Regions from separate parts of the Streptomyces sp. NPDC048001 genome, predicted to be linked through region 1. Evidence: riboswitches for the same ligand, from Rfam matches in the RefSeq annotation. Region 1 holds a riboswitch; each other region holds the start of a gene.
The links. A riboswitch is a leader RNA that binds a small molecule or an ion and turns the genes downstream of it on or off. The one in region 1 is predicted to bind cobalamin.
Positions count from the first base shown of each region.

Region 2: linked by a shared signal. The riboswitch ahead of metE (5-methyltetrahydropteroyltriglutamate--homocysteine S-methyltransferase) and the one ahead of ACGF15_RS11740 (acyl-CoA thioesterase) in region 1 are both predicted to bind cobalamin.
Region 3: linked by a shared signal. The riboswitch ahead of ACGF15_RS08075 (energy-coupling factor ABC transporter permease) and the one ahead of ACGF15_RS11740 (acyl-CoA thioesterase) in region 1 are both predicted to bind cobalamin.

Region 1 covers NZ_JBIDBN010000005.1:297,240-303,194, forward strand. The annotation lists gene ACGF15_RS11725 (alpha/beta hydrolase) at 1-517, shown strand, start outside; gene ACGF15_RS11730 (hypothetical protein) at 514-693, shown strand; gene ACGF15_RS11735 (endonuclease I family protein) at 945-1,775, shown strand; gene ACGF15_RS11740 (acyl-CoA thioesterase) at 2,167-2,607, opposite strand; cobalamin riboswitch at 2,863-3,098, opposite strand; gene ACGF15_RS11745 (DUF4253 domain-containing protein) at 3,254-4,099, opposite strand; gene ACGF15_RS11750 (Lrp/AsnC family transcriptional regulator) at 4,272-4,766, opposite strand; gene ACGF15_RS11755 (DMT family transporter) at 4,914-5,885, shown strand; gene ACGF15_RS11760 (aromatic amino acid transaminase) at 5,878-5,955, shown strand, end outside.
Region 2 covers NZ_JBIDBN010000022.1:45,545-51,499, reverse strand. The annotation lists gene ACGF15_RS28700 (NAD(P)-binding domain-containing protein) at 136-1,500, shown strand; gene metE (5-methyltetrahydropteroyltriglutamate--homocysteine S-methyltransferase) at 1,977-4,295, opposite strand; cobalamin riboswitch at 4,460-4,678, opposite strand; gene ACGF15_RS28690 (3-hydroxybutyryl-CoA dehydrogenase) at 4,876-5,769, opposite strand; gene aceB (malate synthase A) at 5,766-5,955, opposite strand, start outside.
Region 3 covers NZ_JBIDBN010000003.1:339,227-345,181, forward strand. The annotation lists gene ACGF15_RS08050 (chloride channel protein) at 1-889, shown strand, start outside; gene ACGF15_RS08055 (ion channel) at 886-1,446, shown strand; gene dhaK (dihydroxyacetone kinase subunit DhaK) at 1,690-2,682, shown strand; gene dhaL (dihydroxyacetone kinase subunit DhaL) at 2,750-3,394, shown strand; gene ACGF15_RS08070 (PTS fructose transporter subunit IIA) at 3,391-3,825, shown strand; cobalamin riboswitch at 3,896-4,118, shown strand; gene ACGF15_RS08075 (energy-coupling factor ABC transporter permease) at 4,147-4,845, shown strand; gene ACGF15_RS08080 (energy-coupling factor ABC transporter substrate-binding protein) at 4,842-5,195, shown strand; gene cbiQ (cobalt ECF transporter T component CbiQ) at 5,199-5,948, shown strand; gene ACGF15_RS08090 (ATP-binding cassette domain-containing protein) at 5,945-5,955, shown strand, end outside.

The sequences.
Region 1 (5,955 bases):
CGCCCTGGCGGCCTCCGACGTGCTCGGGGACGCCCTGATCGGCATGGACGTCTCCGGGCTCGGGAGCCGCCTCGCGGTCGCCCCGCACCAACTGCCGGGCCCGGGGCGGCAGGGCGAGTGGCGCAGGCACTGGGGCGCCCTGCGCCTCTACCCGCCGGACGCCTTCCGGCTGGGCCGGGCCCTGATCGCGCCGGTCCCGGAGAGCGAGGCGGCCGAGGGCCCCCGGTGGCCGGTGCTCCACCCGCACCTGGCCGCCCGGGTGAAGGTCCCCGTCCGCTTCACCTTCGCGGAGCAGGAGCAGTGGTGGCGGTGCGACGCCGCGGCCGTGGCGGATCTGACCGCGCCGTTCACGTCCGCTCCGGTCCGCGTCGACCACCAGCCGGACGCGGGGCACAACATCAGCCTCGGCTGGGCGGCCCGCACGTACCACCTGCGGGTCTGCGGGTTCCTGGAGGAGTGCCTCCTCGCACGCGCCGCGGCGCCGCCGCGGCGCCCGGTCGAGGCGGCGGCCGTATGACGACGGGAGGCACCATGGAGAAGCTCGTGCTCGACCGCGACCCCGTGGCACCGCCCCCGGGCGCCCGCCCGGCCGGGCCGCCGCGCGCGCTCCCCGGGCGCCCGCTGCGGCCGGCCCTGCTGGCGGGGGAGGACGTGGACGCCCCGGACCGGCACATCTTCCGGGGGACCGACTGAGGGACGTCGGGCGCCGCCCCGGCCCGGCGGGCGCCGTGCCGGGTGTACGTCCGGCCGTCGCACGCGAGGTGCTCTTCACGCCCTCGGCACGTGATCGGCACGTACTGTCCACTCGAACATGACTTGATCATGTCAAGCTGCTCTGGCTTGGAACCAATGTTCCGCACCCACCTGCCGGGCAGTGCACCGCAACCCGCCCGAGCGCCGGGCCGGGGCTTCTGCCCGCCCGAACGGAGAGGGCACCCCCACTCATGTCCGCTCACCGCACACGCCGCCCGTGGCTGCTTCCCGTCGTCGCGTGCGTGGCCGCCGCCGCGACGGCCGTCCCCGTCGCGGCATCCGCCACCGCCGCCCCGCGCGCCGCGTCCCCGGCCGCCGGGACCGCCGCCGGATCCTGGGAAGGCACCTACTACGAGGACGCCCTGGGCAAGACCGGCACCGCCCTCAAGGCGGCCTTGCACACGACGATCAGCGAGCAGACCGTGCTGTCCTACTCCCAGGTCTGGGACGCACTGAAGACCACCGACGAGGACCCGGCCGACCCGGACAACGTCCTTCTGCTCTACTCCGGCCGGTCCCAGGCGAAGAACACCAACGGCGGCGGCGCCGACGACTGGAACCGCGAGCACGTCTGGGCCAAGTCCCACGGCGACTTCGGCACCTCGAAGGGGCCCGGCACCGACATCCACCACCTGCGTCCCACCGACGTCTCCGTCAACTCCGCCCGCGGCAACCTGGACTTCGACGAGGGCGGTTCACCGGTCGCCGAGGCGGGCGACTGCTACCGGGACTCCGACAGCTTCGAGCCCCGCGACGCCGTCAAGGGCGACGTCGCGCGGATGATCCTCTATATGACCGTGCGCTACGAGGGCGGCGACGGCTACGCCGACCTCGAAGCCAACGACCAGGTGGGCAACGGCAGTTCCCCGTTCATGGGCCGCCTGTCCGTGCTGCGCCAGTGGAACCTGCAGGACCCGCCCGACGCCTTCGAGCAGACCCGCAATGACCGGATATTCGCCATCCAGGGCAACCGGAACCCCTTCATAGACCACCCCGAGTGGGTCGAGGACATCTGGGGGTAGCCGCCGCGGGGCGGGGCCCCGACCACCCGGCCACGTGGCACGGGCGCAGCGTCGGCGGGCCCACGTGCCGTCCCCGCCTTCCGGTTGCCGCCCCGCGCCGTGCGAAGGTCCTGCGTCGCGGTGGTGCTGGTGCCGTCCCGGCAGGCCGGTGCCGGGGCGCCCGGCGGGATCCCCGCCGCGGGGCCGTACGGCAGGCGGCCGCGGGCCACGGACGAGGGGCCGGGTGCGCGGCCGATCATAGAAGCGGTCCGTGCGGCGCACGTCGGGTTTCGGCCCTGTACGGCGGGCCGGTGTGGCGGCCTTGACCGGGGGAGCGTGCGGCGCCCACCGGCGCCGGTGCCCCGACGGCACGGGACGGCGCCGCGAGTCCTCGCGCCGCCCCGTGCGGTGCCTACGCCGGGTTTTCCGGCGCCGCCAGCCCCGGCACGGCCCGCGGGCGGCCCTGCTCGTCGACGGCCACGAAGGTCAGCCGGGCGGTGGCCACCTCGGTGGGGGGAGTGGTCGTGGCGTTCCAGCGCTCCGCCGATACGCGGACGGCCACCGTCATCGAGGTGCGGCCCGCGCGCTCCAGCTCCGCGTGGACGGTCAGCAGGTCACCGGCGCGCGCGGGGGAGAGGAAGGTCATCCGGTCCACCGAGACCGTGACGGCCGGGCCGTCGGCATGGCGGCCCGCCGACGCCGCGGCCGCGTCGTCGATCAGCTTCATCACCACGCCGCCGTGGATGGTCCCGTAGAGGTTGGTGTCGTGCTCGCTCATGATGGTGGCGAGGGTGACACGGGAGTCGGCCGGTGCCTTGTGGGCCCGTTCGCCGACGGTGGTGCCGGTGTTCATGTCGTCAGCTCCGTACGAGGCGGGCGGTCGCCGACCGTGCAGGCGGCCGCCGCCCGGTGTTTCGAGGGGCCGGGGCGGGTCTCGCCCCCGTCCCCGGGGCGGGGGTACCCGGACACGGTGGTGTGCGCGGTCACGCACCTCGCCTCCGCGGGCCGGGTCGGCGATCCCGGAAGGGGGCGCGGACGCGAAGGGGCGATGGGCGCGGAAGGCCCCTGCCGCCGACCCGCCCTCGAGGTCCCGGGATCTCCGTGCGCGTCGTCGGGCACGGGCAGCGGCAGGTCTTCGGACTCGCGGGCCCGGCCTGCGGACGCCGGGGCGCCTGCGGGCCGCCTAGTGGCCGTCGCTTCCCGGGCCCCTTCCTACGGGCCCAGTGCGTGAGACGGCGTTCGTTCCCACTCACCGCTGCGGGGCAGTCCCGGATTCCCACCGGGTTCCCTCTTGCGACGCATCCCGCCTGGCGGACGGGGCGAACCAGCTGCAGGGCACACTCTACGGGCTGTCCCGTCCGTCCCGGCGGGCGATCCTCCGGGCGGCACGGGCCGGCCCGTGCCACCGCCCGGCGCCGCGGCCCCGCCCGGCACGGCGGACGAGCGCGCGGCCCCCGCCCGTTGCCGACGGGCGGCGCACCTCAGCCTCAGTGGTCGGCTCAGGAGTCCCAGCGGTGGACCCAGGTCCGCCGCCCGAGGATCTCGTGGACGGCGTGGTCGCGCAGCGTGGTGTGGCCGCTGCGGACGAGGTCGTCCGGGCAGAAGGCGGCGTGCTCGGCGGCCACGGCCTCGGCATGGGCCTCGGTGGTCGGCGGCGCGGCGACCGAGAGGACGAGGTGGTCCGCGCCGAGCGCGACGACCCGGGTGCCGAAGCGCTCCCCCCAGCTGCGCAGGACGGCGCTGAGGGCGCCGGGGTCGTCCTCGTGGCTCAGGGAGCCCGACCAGCCGCAGGCCGCGGGGATGTCCGCGTTGCACTCCGCGGACACCAGGGCGGCACGCGGGTCCCGCAGCCAGGAGCCCGCACCGGCCAGGGCGTCGGCGGTCCGGGCCGCCAGGGCGTCGGGGTCGTCCCCCGGCCCGGCCGCGGGGGCGAGCCCCGGCCACGGCACGTCGAAGGGGGCCGCCGTCCCGCCCGGCCCGGGTACCCCGGCCTCCCTGCGGGCCCGCTTCTCCCGGACCTCCCCCCAGAGATAGCCCAGCACCTCATCGGCACCGAGGTCCTCCGGGTAGGACAGGTTCCCGCACAGCAGGTCCCACTTCTCCGGACCGCCCGCCGGGCCGCCGACGTCCACCAGCACCGGGACCAGATCCGCCGCGCGCAGCGCGGGCCCCTGCGCCGACCACTGCCCGGGCTCCGCGCGGGTGTCCGCCAGCCACAGCAGCGGATACGGCCACTGCCCCTGGTACGTCTCGTCCACCAGCCTCCCGGGGGGCAGTTCGAGGCCGAGGGTGCCGCCGCTCGGATCGGCCGCGAGCGTGATCAGGTTGTTCGTGTCCGTCAGCATGGACAGTGACAGTAGAGGCCGGCGCCGACAGCCGGGTGGCGGGGCCCGGGACTCAAGGGCTCCCCGGGGCCCGGGCGTTCTGGTCCCGCGGTGGGAGGCGGCGCTGCGGACCGCCTCCGGCAGGCACTCCTGCGGGACGGGGTGCGGCCGCCGCGGTCCCGGCGGGCGCCGCTCACCGCCCGCGGGTGCCGGGCGCGGGGTGGGCCGGGAGGTCCGGCCGGGGGAACACCCGGGACTGCTTCACGCTGCCGAAGGCGAAGCTCGACTCGATCGAGGCGATACCGGGGATGGCGTGGATCCGGGTGCGCACCAGGACCTCGTAGGCCTCCAGGCTCTCGATGACGACCCTGAGCAGGTAGTCGCTGCTGCCCGCCATCAGATAGCAGTCCTGGATGTGCTCGATGAGCCCGACGTGCTCCTCGAAGACGTTGACGGCCTCGGCCGTGTGGCGCTCCAGCCGGACCCGGACGAACACCGTGATCGGGAGGCCGAAGGCGACCTGGTCCACCATCGCGGTGTAGCCGCTGATCAGGCCGGACTCCTCCAGGCGGCGTACCCGCCGCAGACAGGGCGAGGGGGACAGCCGCACCCGGTCGGCGAGGTCCTGGTTCGACAGGCGCCCGTCCGCCTGCAGCGCGTGGACGATCTGGAGATCGACGGCGTCCATGAGGTACTCCTTGGCAGATCCTGCCCCAAAACTACGCCTGGGAGGCAGAACTAGCAATCGCCTGCCCCTCCGTCTGGTCTAGCGTTGCTTTCCAGGTCAGGGTCGGGACGGTTCCGCCCGGTGTGTTCGACAGGCGGAGGGAAACCCGTGGCGGTCGTGACGAAGAAGGGCCCCGCCCGGGCGGGGGGCGCGCCGCGCTCCGGCGTGCGCCCGGGCCCCGGAATCTCCCCGCAGGCGGCGGGGCTGCTGGCCCTGCTGCTCACGGTGGCGATCTGGGCCGGGTTCGCGCTGAGCGCCCGCGCTCTCGGCTCCTCCACGCTGCTGCCCGCCGACGCCGCCCTGCTGCGCTTCGGCGTCCCCCTCGTGGTGCTGGCACCCGCCCTGTGGCGCCGCCGCCGGAGGCTGGCCGCCGTGCGCCCGGCCACCGCCGCCAAGATCGTCTGCGGTGCGGGCGTGCCCTTCTTCCTCGCCGCGATGTTCGGCGGCTCCCTCACCTCCGCGGCCTTCGTCGGGGCGATCGTCCCCGGGATGGTCCCGCTGTTCGTCAGCGCCCTCCTCGTCGCGGGCGGCGGGGCCGTCCCCCGGGGGACGCAGCGGGCCGGACTGGTCATGATCGTCGCCGGGGTCGCCGCGCTGGTCTGCCGCTACACCGTCGCACTCGACGGGGACGTGCTCCTCGGCACCGGCACCCTGCTCCTGGCCAGCGGGCTGTGGGCGCTGTACACGGTGGGGCTGCGCGAGGTCGACCTGGACCCCGTCGGCTCCATCGGCCTGCTGTGCCTGCCGTCCTTCGCGGTCGTCGCCCTGCTGGTGCTCACCGGTGTGCTGCCCGCGCACCTCCACCGGGCCGAGGGCGGCGACGTCCTGACCTTCCTCCTCGTCCAGGGCCTGGGCGTCGGCCTCTGCGCCGGGCTGCTGTACGCCTTCGCGATCCGCCGGCTCGGCCCGGAGCGGAGCTCCGTCGTCGGCAGCCTCAGCCCGGTCGTCGTGGTCCTGCTCGCCATCCCCCTGCTCGACGAGTCGCCGACCCTGCCCGTGCTGGTCGGAGTCCCCCTGATCACCGCCGGTGTGGTCCTCGCCAACCACCGTCCACGAACCAAGGTTTCCGCAGATGCTTGAGCTCCTCGCACCCCCTCCCGCCGACCCGCTGTGGGACCTCGCCGCCGAGTTCGCCGCCGACACCCGGCCC
Region 2 (5,955 bases), on a different contig from region 1:
AGTACGGGGGCCGCCATGACGCCCGGGCCGCCCTCCGCGCCATGATTCGATGAACGTCTATGTTGACGCATGTCGAATCAAGTGTCACTCTGGCGGCACAAGGCATCGACGGATATCGAATCAATGAGGAGTGCCGTGAGCACCACAGCCACCGACCACCTGCCCGTCCTCGTGATCGGCGCCGGACCCGCCGGCCTGGCGGCCGCCTCCCATCTCCTGGGACGGGGCATCGAGCCCCTGGTCCTGGAGGCGGGCCCGGGCGCCGGTGCGGCGGTGCGCGAGTGGGCACACCTGCGGCTGTTCTCCACCTGGGGCGAGGTCGTCGACCCGGCGGCCGGGAAGCTGCTGGCGTCCACCGGCTGGGTGGCGCCCGACGCGAAGGCGTACCCGACCGGCGGCGACTGGGTGGAGCGGTACCTCGAGCCGCTGGCCGAGGCCCTCGGCGGCCGGGTCCGCTACGGCGCCACCGTCACCGGCGTCTCCCGCGCCGGGCGCGACCGGATCGTGGACGCGGACCGCGAGGCCCGGCCCTTCGCCGTGCACCTCGCGTACGCCGGCGGACGTGAGGAGCGCATCCTCGCCCGGGCGGTGATCGACGCCTCCGGAACCTGGTCCACGCCGGGACCGGCTGCCGCCTCCGGCCTCCCGGCCCTGGGGGAGAAGGCCGCCGCCGCACGGATCGCCTACCGCGTCCCCGACCTGAGGGACCCGGCCGTCCGCGCCCGCTACGCGGGCAGGCGCACCGCCGTCATCGGCTCCGGCGCCTCCGCCTTCACCGCGCTCGCCGCGCTGGCCGACCTGGCCGCGTCGGAGGGCGGCGCGGGGACGAAGGCGCTGTGGATCCTGCGCAGGGGGATCTCCGGCTCCACCTTCGGCGGCGGCACCGCCGACCAGCTCCCCGCCCGCGGCGCCCTCGGCCTCGCCGCCAGGGCCGCCGTGGACGAGGGCCACGCCGAGGCGGTCACCGGCTTCCGCACCGAGGCGATCGAACGCGACGGCGACCGCCTCGTCCTCGTGGCCGAGGACGGCCGGCGCCTCGACCCGGTCGACGAGATCATCGTCCTCACCGGTTTCCGTCCCGACCTGTCCTTCCTCGGCGAACTCCGCCTGGACCTCGACGAGCGCCTCCAGGCGCCGGTCCGGCTCGCCCCGCTGATCGACCCCAACCAGCACTCCTGCGGCACCGTCTACCCGCACGGCGTGAAGGAGCTCTCGCACGCCGAGTCCGGCGTCTACCTGGTCGGCATGAAGTCCTACGGGCGCGCTCCGACCTTCCTCGCCCTCACCGGCTACGAGCAGGTCCGCTCCGTGGCCGCCGCCCTCGCCGGCGACCACGAGGCCGCCGGACGCGTCGAACTCGCCCTCCCCGAGACCGGCGTCTGCGGAGGCTCCGGCCTCTTCGACCAGCCCGAGACCGGCGAGACGGCCGGCGAGGGCGGCTGCTGCGCCCCCGTGCCGGTCCCTCTCGGCACGACCGGATCCGCACCCTCCGGCGGCTGACGCAGCCCGCAGCCCGCAGCCCACCCGGCCGGCGTCCGCGCACGGTGGCGGCCGGACCGCGGCACCGCACCCCGAGGCCCCCTGGACGCAGCGCATCTGACGGGGCAACTGCCGACCGGGGCGCCGAAGGCCGCCACCGCGCACGGCAGGCCGGCCGCAGGGGCGCGTGACCGGGGGAAGCGGGTGCCGGCCCCGCCGGCCAGACTGCCCACGGTGGTGGACCACCGCCCCCGTCGGGGGCCGGACCCCGCGGACCGCGGCCTCGGGTACGCCGAGAACCTCTTCCGCACGGCACCTCGCCGAACAGCCCGCCCGCAGCGCCCAGGTCCGCCCGCCGGCCCCGTACGACGGGCCGGGCCGGCGGGCGGTGCCGGGCACCGGGTCCGGGGCGGCCGGCACCTGCTCCCGGGTCATCCGCGGCCTACCGCGGGGCCGGGGCGCAGCCGCGCCCCGGCCCCGGCAGACCGAGGAGAGGGTCAGGACGTCGCGAGCTCACCGCGGACGGTGCGGGCGGCGGCGACCAGGTTCTCCAGCGAGGACCGCGTCTCCGGCCACCCGCGGGTCTTCAGGCCGCAGTCCGGGTTGACCCACAGCCGCTCGGCGGGGATGGCCTCCAGCCCCGTGCGCAGCAGCCCGGCGGCCTCCTCGGCGCTCGGGACGCGCGGGGAGTGGATGTCGTACACGCCGGGGCCCGCCTCGCGCGGGTAGCCGTGCGAGGCCAGCTCGCGGGCCACCTGCATACGGGAGCGGGCGGCCTCCAGGCTGATGACGTCCGCGTCGAGGTCGTCGATGGCCTGGACGACGTCCCCGAACTCGGCGTAGCACATGTGGGTGTGGATCTGCGTGTCCGGGCGGACCCCGCTGGTGCTCAGCCGGAACGCCTCGGTAGCCCACGCCAGATAGGCGGCCCGGTCGGCGGCCCGCAGCGGGAGGGTCTCGCGCAGCGCCGGCTCGTCGACCTGGATCACCGAGCTCCCCGCCGCCTCCAGGTCGTCCACCTCGTCGCGCAGGGCGAGCGCGACCTGGCGCGCGGTGTCGCCGAGCGGCTGGTCGTCCCGGACGAAGGACCAGGCCAGCATGGTGACCGGACCGGTGAGCATGCCCTTCACGGGCCGGTCCGTGAGGGACTGGGCGTACGTCGTCCAACGGACCGTCATCGGCTCGGGCCGCGAGATGTCGCCCGCGAGGATCGGCGGGCGGACGTAGCGGGTGCCGTAGGACTGGACCCAGCCGTGCTGCGTGGCGAGATAGCCCGTGAGCTGCTCGGCGAAGTACTGGACCATGTCGTTGCGCTCGGGCTCGCCGTGCACCAGGACGTCCAGACCGCTCTTCTCCTGGAAGGCGATCACCTCCTGGATCTCCGCCCTGATGCGCTCCTCGTACCCGGCCGGGCCGATGCGGCCGGCACGCAGCTCGGCGCGGGCGGTGCGCAGTTCCGCGGTCTGCGGGAAGGAGCCGATGGTGGTGGTCGGCAGCAGCGGCAGGCCGAGGTGGGCACGCTGGGCGGCGGTGCGCTCGGCGTACGGCTGGGAGCGGCGTGCGTCGGCCTCGGTCACCGCAGCGGCACGGGCCCGCACGGCGGGGTCGCGGGTGACGGGGGAGTCGGCGCGGGCGGCGAGGTCGGCGCGGTTGGCGGCCAGCTCGGCGGCGATGGCGCCGGTCCCCTGGGACAGGCCCTTGGCGAGGGTGGCGATCTCGGCGGTCTTCTGCCGGGCGAAGGCCAGCCAGCGCAGGAGCTGCGGGTCGATGTCCCGCTCGGCCGCCGCGTCCAGGGGCACGTGGAGCAGTGAGCAGGAGGCGGCCACGTCGACCCGGTCGGCCAGACCCAGCAGGGTGCCGAGCGTGGACAGGGACGCGGTGAGGTCGTTGACCCAGACGTTCCGGCCGTTGACGACGCCGGCGACCAGGCGCTTGCCCGGCAGCCCGCCCGCGGCGGCGAGCGCGTCCAGGTTGGCGGCGGCGGCCCCGGTGAAGTCCAGGGCGAGACCCTCGACCGGGGCCTTGGCGAGCAGGGGCAGCGTCTCGCCGAGCCGGTCGAAGTACGAGGCGACCAGCAGCCGGGGCCGGTCAATGAGAGAGCCCAGCTCGCGGTAGGCGCGTTCGGCCGCGTTCAGCTCGGCCGGGGTGCGGTCCTGCACGAGCGCGGGCTCGTCGAGCTGCACCCACTCGGCGCCCGCCGCGCGCAGGTCGGCCAGCACCTCGGCGTAGACGGGCAGCAGCCGGTCCAGCAGGGTCAGCGGGTCGAAGCCGGCGGGGACGCCGGGGGCGGGCTTGGACAGCAGGAGGTAGGTCACGGGTCCGACGAGGACCGGTCGGGCCGCGAGACCGAGGGCCAGCGCCTCCTTCACCTCGCCGACCTGCTTGGCCGGGTCCGCCGCGAACGCGGTGTCCGGTCCCAGCTCGGGCACCAGGTAGTGGTAGTTGGTGTCGAACCACTTGGTCATCTCCAGCGGCGCCACCTCCTGCGTGCCGCGGGCCATGGCGAAGTAGCCGTCCAGGGCGTCGGCCGCGACGGCGGTGCGGTGGCGCTCGGGGATCGCGCCGACCATGACGGTGGTGTCCAGGACGTGGTCGTAGTACGAGAAGTCGCCGGTCGGCACCTCGTGGACGCCGGCGTCGGCGAGCTGCCGCCAGTTCTCCCGGCGCAGCTCGGCGGCCGTGCCACGGAGGGCGTCGGCGGTGACGCGGCCCTTCCAGTAGCCCTCGATCGCCTTCTTCAGTTCCCGGTTCCGCCCCTGGCGGGGGTAGCCGTACACGGTGGGCCGTGCTGCCGCGGCTGCGGACTTCGCTGTCACGGAGATCTCCTTCGCGAGATGAATCCCTGAGATCCCGGAGACGGGACGAGAGCGCGAAGGAACGGCGGACCGGACGGGAACGATCCCGCGCGGCAAGACGCGGTCGACCGCCTGGTGTGATCGCCGACCCGCCCTCGAGGTCACCGGGATTCCGCGCGCGAGCGGGTCGCACGCGGGCAGTCGGCAGGTCTTCGGACTCGCGGGCTCGCCCTCCCGGGGGAGGACACCTACTGGCCGTCGCTTCCCAGGCCCTTCGGGCCCAGTGCGTATGACGGCGGTCGTTCCCGCTCACCGCTGCGGGGCAGTCCCGGATTCCCACCGGGTTCCCTCTTACGACGCATCCCGCCTGGCGGACGGGGCGAACCAGCTGCACCGGGAAGCCTACGGGTAGTCGCATTGGAACGTACGCAGGTGTCCGTCATCCGGATGGGATCCGTCTCACGCGGGCACCGCCCCGGCCCCTGCCGGGGACGGGAGCCGGGCGCCGCCCGCACCCGCCGCGGGGCGGGAAGCGCGGCATCCGCGCCTCCCGCCCTCTGCCGCCCCCGGGACCCTCACCCCGGCGGGCGGTGCGGGCCCCTCAGCCCGCGTCCGGACCGGGCGGTCGGCCCCGGTCGTAGGTGTGGAACCCCCGCCCGCTCTTCCGGCCGAGGAGCCCCGCCTCGACCATGCGCTGCAGCAGCGGCGGCGGCGCGTAGAGCGGCTCGCGGAACTCCTCGTACAGGGACCGTGCGATCGAGGCGACGGTGTCCAGGCCGATCAGGTCGGCGAGCTTCAGTGGCCCCATGGGATGGGCGCAGCCCAGCTCCATGCCCGCGTCGATGTCGGCCGCGGTCGCGAAGCCCGACTCCGCCATCCGGACGGCGGACAGCAGGTACGGGACGAGCAGCGCGTTGACGACGAAGCCCGACCGGTCCTGGGAGCGGATCACCGTCCTGCCGAGTGTGCCGGTGGCGAAGTCCCGCACGGCGGCGATCGTCCCGGGGGAGGTGTGCAGGGAGCCGACGACCTCGACCAGCGGCAGCACCGGGACCGGGTTGAAGAAGTGCAGCCCCACCACCCGGTCGGCGCGCCCGGTCGCCATCCCGAGCCGCATGACCGGCAGGGAGGAGGTGTTGGTCGCCAGCACCGCGCCCGGATCCTCGACGATCTTGTCCAGCGCCGCGAACACCTCGGTCTTGGCCGCCGGGTTCTCCACCACCGCCTCGACGACGAGCTGCCGGTCCGCGAGGTCGTCGAGGGTGCCGGTGAAGACCATCCGGGCGAGCGCGTCCCGGGCGTCCGCCTCCTCGGCCTTGCCCCGCCGGACCGCCCGGTCGAGCGAGGCCACCACCCGGTCCCGCGCGGCGCGGGCGGCGGTGGCGTCCACCTCGCACACCACCGTGTCCAGCCCCGCCCGCGCGCAGACCTCCGCGATGCCTGCCCCCATCTGTCCGCCGCCGACCACGCCGACGCGCCGGATGTCCCCGCTCACGCCCCCGCCCCCGTCCGCCGCACCAGGTGCTCCGTGTAGGCCTCGGGGGTGAAGAACAGCGGCAGTTCGCCGCCCAGCGCCGTCCGCTCGAACAGCCCGCGGACCTCGTCGAGCGGAGCCCACGGGTACGCGGCACCGAGGGCGGCGAGTTCGTCGTCGAGGATGCCGAGCACCTCCTCCCTGCCG
Region 3 (5,955 bases), on a different contig from region 1:
GATGGTGATCCTCCTGCTGCCGTGCCTGCTGGCCAGCGGGGTCGGGGCGCTGGTCTTCACCGGCTTCGGCAACTGGACGGGGCTGTCCATCGGCGCACTGTCGCTTCCCGAGGTCCCGCCGCCCGCCTCGCCCGACGCGGGGGACTTCCTGTGGGGCGTGCCGCTGGCGGTGGTCCTGGCCTTCGTCGTCACCTCGATGCACCGCGTCGGACGGGTGACCGCCGCCTGGACCGGCCGCCGCACGGCCCTGCGCACCGTGCTGTGCGCCGCCGCCGTCGGGGTGCTGCTGGCCGCGTACGCGCTGCTGACGGGCCGCAGTCCCACGGAGGCGGCGCTGTCCGGGCAGGCGGGGCTCGCCGAGCTGGCGGCCCACCCCCACTCCTGGTCGGTCGGGGCCCTGCTGGTGCTGATGCTGTGCAAGGGCCTGGCCTGGGGCGTGTGCCTGGGCAGCCTGCGTGGGGGGCCGATCTTCCCGGCGGTGCTGATCGGGGCGGCGGGCGGCGTCGCGGTGTCCGGGCTGCCGGGGCTGGGCACCACGCCGGCGCTGGCCGTGGGCCTGGTCACGGCGGCCGCCGCGATCACCCGGCTGCCGGTGACCAGCGCGGTGCTGGCGATGCTGCTGCTGGGCCCGGACGCCCAGCAGCAGATGCCGCTGATCACGGTGTGCGCGGTGGTCGGCTTCGTGACCGCCGAGCTGCTGGAGCGCCCGCCGGGCGAGCCCGCCGCCGGGGACGGTGCCGGGGACGGCGCGCCGGGCGTCCCCGGGGCGGGGCCGACCGGCGTCGCCGCGCAGGGCGCGGACGGCGCCGGGGGCGCCGGGCGAGGGCCCGGTGCGGGCGGCGGAGGGGCCCCGAAGGGGGACCCCCGGGCCGAGGGCGGCAGGCCGTGAGGCGCCCGCGCCCCCTGCGCCGCCTGCGCGACGCGGATCCCGCGGTGCGGTGGTCGGCGGCGACGGCGGCCGTCGCGCTGATGGCGGTGGCCTACTTCCTGCTGCCCATCAACCACCTGGGGCCGGAGCGGCCGACGCTCAGCTGGGTGGTGTTCTGCGTGGCGCTGGTGTCGATCGCCCTGCTGCTGCTGCACCAGATCCGCAACGTCATCCTGGACCGGCCCCACGCCCGCCCCGCGCTCGCGATCATGCTGCTCGTCAGCATGTCGGTGGTGGTCTTCGCGGGCGCCTACCAGGCACTGGCCCAGAAGCCGGGCGAGTTCGAGGGACTGAGCACGCGGGTGGACGCGCTCTACTTCACGGTGGTGACCCTGGCGACGGTGGGGTACGGCGACATCGTGCCCACCGGGCAGACCGCCCGGGTGGTGGCCGTGGTGCAGATCCTCTACAACGTGGTCTTCCTGACCGCCGCGACGACCACCGTCTCCCGCCGGGTGCGCAGCCAGGTCAGCCGCAAGCTCGGCCGCCAGGCCGGACCGGCGGAGGAGGAGGGGTGAGGCCCCCGACCTCGGTGCCGGGACCTTCGGGCCGCGGTCGCGCCGGGTGCCGCCGTTGCGGCCGCGGCCCGTCCCGGGGATCCTGGCACCCGTCGGCGGTGCCCCGCCGGGCCGGCGTCCGCACCGCGGCGCGAGCGCCCGCGGCACCCGCCGGCGCGCAGGGCGCCGGAGTTCGTTCCGCCTCCCCGCACGGGGCACCGCCCCGGCGGGGAGCACATCGGCGAGGCCGCCAGGAGGAATGCGTTGAGGATGCTCATCAATGTGCCGGAGACGGTGGTCCCGGACGCCCTCAGGGGGATGGCCGCCGCCCACCCCGAGCTCGCCGTCGACGTGGACAACCGGGTGATCGTGCGCGGCGACGCCCCGGTGGCGGGGAAGGTCGCCCTGGTCTCCGGCGGGGGCTCGGGCCACGAGCCGCTGCACGGGGGCTTCGTGGGGCCGGGGATGCTCGACGCCGCCTGCCCCGGCGAGGTCTTCACCAGCCCCGTTCCGGACCAGATGGTGCGGGCCGCCGCCGCGGTCGACAGCGGCGAGGGCGTGCTGTTCGTCGTCAAGAACTACACGGGCGACGTGCTGAACTTCGCGATGGCCGCCGAACTGGCCGAGGACGAGGGGGTGCGGCTGGCGACGGTCCTCGTCGACGACGACGTGGCCGTGACCGACAGCCTCTACACCGCCGGGCGCCGGGGCACCGGCGCCACGCTGCTGGTGGAGAAGATCGCCGGGGCGCTGGCCGAGGAGGGCGCCCCGCTGGAGCGGGTGGAGGCGGTGGCCCGGAAGGTCAACTCCTCGTCCCGCAGCTTCGGGGTGGCGCTCAGCGCCTGCAGCACGCCCGCCAAGGGCGGCCCCACCTTCGACCTCCCGGCGGGCGAGCTGGAGCTGGGCGTCGGCATCCACGGCGAACCGGGCCGCGAGCGGCGGCCGATGATGACCTCCGGGGAGATCGCGGACTTCGCGGTGGAGGCCGTCCTGGACGACCTGCAGCCCACCGGTCCGGTGCTGGCGCTGGTCAACGGCATGGGCGCCACCCCCCTGCTGGAGCTGTACGGCTTCAACGCGGAGGTGCAGCGGGTGCTGGGCAGCCGCGGGGTGCCCGCCGTCCGCACCCTCGTCGGCAGCTATGTGACCTCGCTGGACATGGCGGGCTGCTCGGTGACGCTCTGCCAGGCGGACGAGGAGCTGCTGCGCCTGTGGGACGCCCCGGTGGCCACCCCGGCCCTGCGCTGGGGCCGCTGACGCCCCGCCGGGCCCGCCCGGCACCTGGAACCGCCCCGCACACAGCGGACCGACCACCCGGACACCCATGAGCCCGAACCCCGAGGGAGCGCCCGTGCTCGACACCGAGTTCTTCCGCCGCTGGCTGTCGGCAGCCGCCGCGGCCGTGGACCGCGAGGCCGACCGGCTGACCGAGCTGGACGCGGCGATCGGGGACGCGGACCACGGCACCAACCTCAGACGCGGCTTCGCCGCGGTGACCGCGGCCCTTCAGGAGGCGGCACCCGCGACCCCGGGCGCGGTGCTGGTACTGGCGGGAGGCCGGCTGATCTCCTCCGTCGGCGGGGCCTCGGGCCCGCTGTACGGGACGCTGCTGCGCAGCGCGGGCAAGTCGCTGGGCCCGGCGGGCGAGGTCTCCCCCGAGCAGTTCGCGAAGGCGCTGCAGGAGGGGGTCGCGGCCGTGTCCCGCCTGGGGGGCGCGGTGCCCGGGGACAAGACGATGATCGACGCGCTGGAGCCCGCCGCGCAGGCGCTGGCCGAGGACCCCGAGGGGTTCGCCTCGGCGGGTTCCGCGGCGGCCGGCGGCGCCCTGGCGACGGTGCCGCTGAGGGCCCGCAAGGGGCGGGCGAGCTATCTGGGCGAGCGGAGCATCGGCCACCAGGACCCCGGGGCGACATCGTCGGCGCTGCTGGTCGCGGCGCTGGCCGAGACCGCCGCCCGGGGGGCGTCGTGAACGGCGGGACGGCCGCGGGCGGCGGCACCGCGCGGGTGGGCGTCGTGCTCGTCTCGCACAGCGCCCGGGTCGCGGAGTCGGTGGCGGAACTGGCCTCGGAGCTGGCGGGCGGCGGGGCGCAGGGCGCTCCCGTCGCCGCGGCGGGCGGCGGGCCCGACGGCGGCACCGGCACCAGCGCCGAGCTGATCGCCGCCGCGGCCCGCTCGGTCGACGCGGGGGCGGGCGTGGCGGTCCTGGCCGACCTGGGCAGTGCCGTGCTCACGGTCAAGGCCCTGCTCGCCGAGGGCGGCGAACTGCCCCCCGGCACCCGCCTGGTGGACGCGCCGTTCGTGGAGGGCGCGGTGGCGGCCGTGGTCACCGCCTCGGCCGGAGGCGACCTGGACGCGGTGGCGGCGGCGGCCGGGGAGGCGTACGGCTACCGCAAGGAGTGAGGGCGCGGGCGGGGGTCCGCGCGCCGGTGGGTGCACCGGTGCGTGCCTTGTGGTGGCGGCGGCCGGGGGACTAGTGTCACGGGGCCTTGGTGTACGGGAAACCGGTGCGGTACCGGTGCGGCCCTCGCCACTGTGATCGGGAGTCCGGCTCCACCCCCTTCGGGGAGCCACTGGGCGCCGCGGGAGACCGCGGTGCCTGGGAAGGCGGAGCCGGGCGGTTCGCCGTGCCCGGAAGAGTCCTTCCGGGCACCTTCCCGTCAGCCAGGAGACCGGCCAGGGCGCGTTGTCCATCCACGAGGTGCTGGAGAGGGTCTCCCAACCATGCATATAGCCGAGGGGTATCTCCCCCCGCTGCACGCCGTCGCCTGGGGCGCGGCGTCCGCGCCCTTCGTCGTCCACGGCGTCCGCGCACTGTCCCGCGAGGTCAGGGCCCACCCCGAGTCGACCCTGCTGCTCGGGGCGTCCGGTGCGTTCACCTTCGTCCTGTCCGCGCTGAAGATCCCTTCCGTGACGGGCAGTTGCTCCCATCCCACCGGAACGGGCCTGGGCGCGATCCTGTTCAGACCACCGGTGATGGCGGTCCTCGGAACGATCACCCTGCTGTTCCAGGCGCTGCTGCTGGCGCACGGCGGGCTCACCACGCTCGGCGCCAACGTCTTCTCCATGGCGGTGGTCGGGCCCTGGGCCGGGTACGCGGTGTTCCGGCTGCTGCGGCGCTGGGACGTGCCGCTGATGGTGAGCGTGTTCTTCGCCGCCTTCGTCGCCGACCTGTCCACGTACTGCGTCACCTCCGTGCAGCTGGCGCTGGCCTTCCCGGACCCGGGCACCGGAGTCGCCGGCTCGCTGGCCAAGTTCGCGGGCATCTTCGCCGTCACGCAGCTCCCGCTGGCGGTCAGCGAGGGCCTGCTCACGGTGCTGGTGATGCGGCTGCTCGTGAAGTCCAGCAAGGGCGATCTGACCCGGCTCGGCGTGCTGGTGTCCGGCGGCCGTGCAGCACACAAGGAGGCCGCGGCCCGATGAACCGGAACACGAAGATCAACGCGCTGCTCGTCCTCGCCGTGCTGGCGCTCGCGGTGCTCCCCCTCGCCCTGGGCCTCGGGGACCACAAGGAGGAGCCGTTCGCCGGTGCGGACGGCCAGGCCGAGGCCGCCATCACCGAGCTGGAGCCGGACTACGAACCCTGGTTCTCCCCGCTGTACGAGCCGCCCTCCGGGGAGATCGAGTCGGGGCTCTTCTCGCTCCAGGCCGCCCTCGGCGCCGGTGTCCTCGCCTACTACTTCGGCGTCCACCGCGGCCGCCGCCAGGGCGAGGCCAGGGCACGGGCGGCGCAGCCCTCCGACGACGCCGCCGGGACCGCAGAGAGCGGCTGAGACGTGCTGCCGATCGACGCTGCGGCGCACAGCAGCCGCTGGCGCCGCCGCCATCCGGCCGAGAAGGCCCTGCTCGGCCTGGGGTTGACCGTCTCGGCGGTGTGCCTGCCGCCCTGGCCCGGCGCCGTGCTGGTGGCGGGTGCCACGCTCGCCGTGCTCCTCGGACCCGCGGGCGTGCCCCCGCGTCAGCTGTGGCGGGCGTTCCGCATCCCGCTGGGCTTCTGCGTCACCGGGGCGGTCCCGCTGCTGTTCGCCGTGGGCGGGCCGGCCGGGCTGGTGTCCCTGGCGCCGGAGGGACCCGCCGACGCGGGCAGGCTGCTGCTGCGGACCTCGGCGGCCTCCCTCGGGGTGCTGCTGTTCGCGTTCACCACCCCGCTGTCGGACGTCCTGCCCCGGCTGGTGCGGGCGGGCGTCCCGGCGCCCGTCGTGGACGTGGCCCTGGTGATGTACCGGATCAGCTTCCTGCTGCTGGACGCGGTGCACCAGGTGAGGCAGGCCCAGGCGGCGCGGCTGGGGCACACCAGCCGCGCCGCCGTGTGGCGGTCGCTCGCCGGACTGGGCGCGACCGCGTTCGTCCGGGCCTTCGACCGCGCCGAGCGGCTCCAGAACGGGCTCGCCGGCCGCGGCTACGACGGCACACTGCGGGTGCTGGTGCCGGGCGCCGCTCCCTCCCGGCCCTTCCTCTGCGGGGTGGCCGCGCTGCTCGCGGGCATCGTGCTCGCGACCCTCCTGCTCGAAAGGTACGCCCTGTGATCGTCCG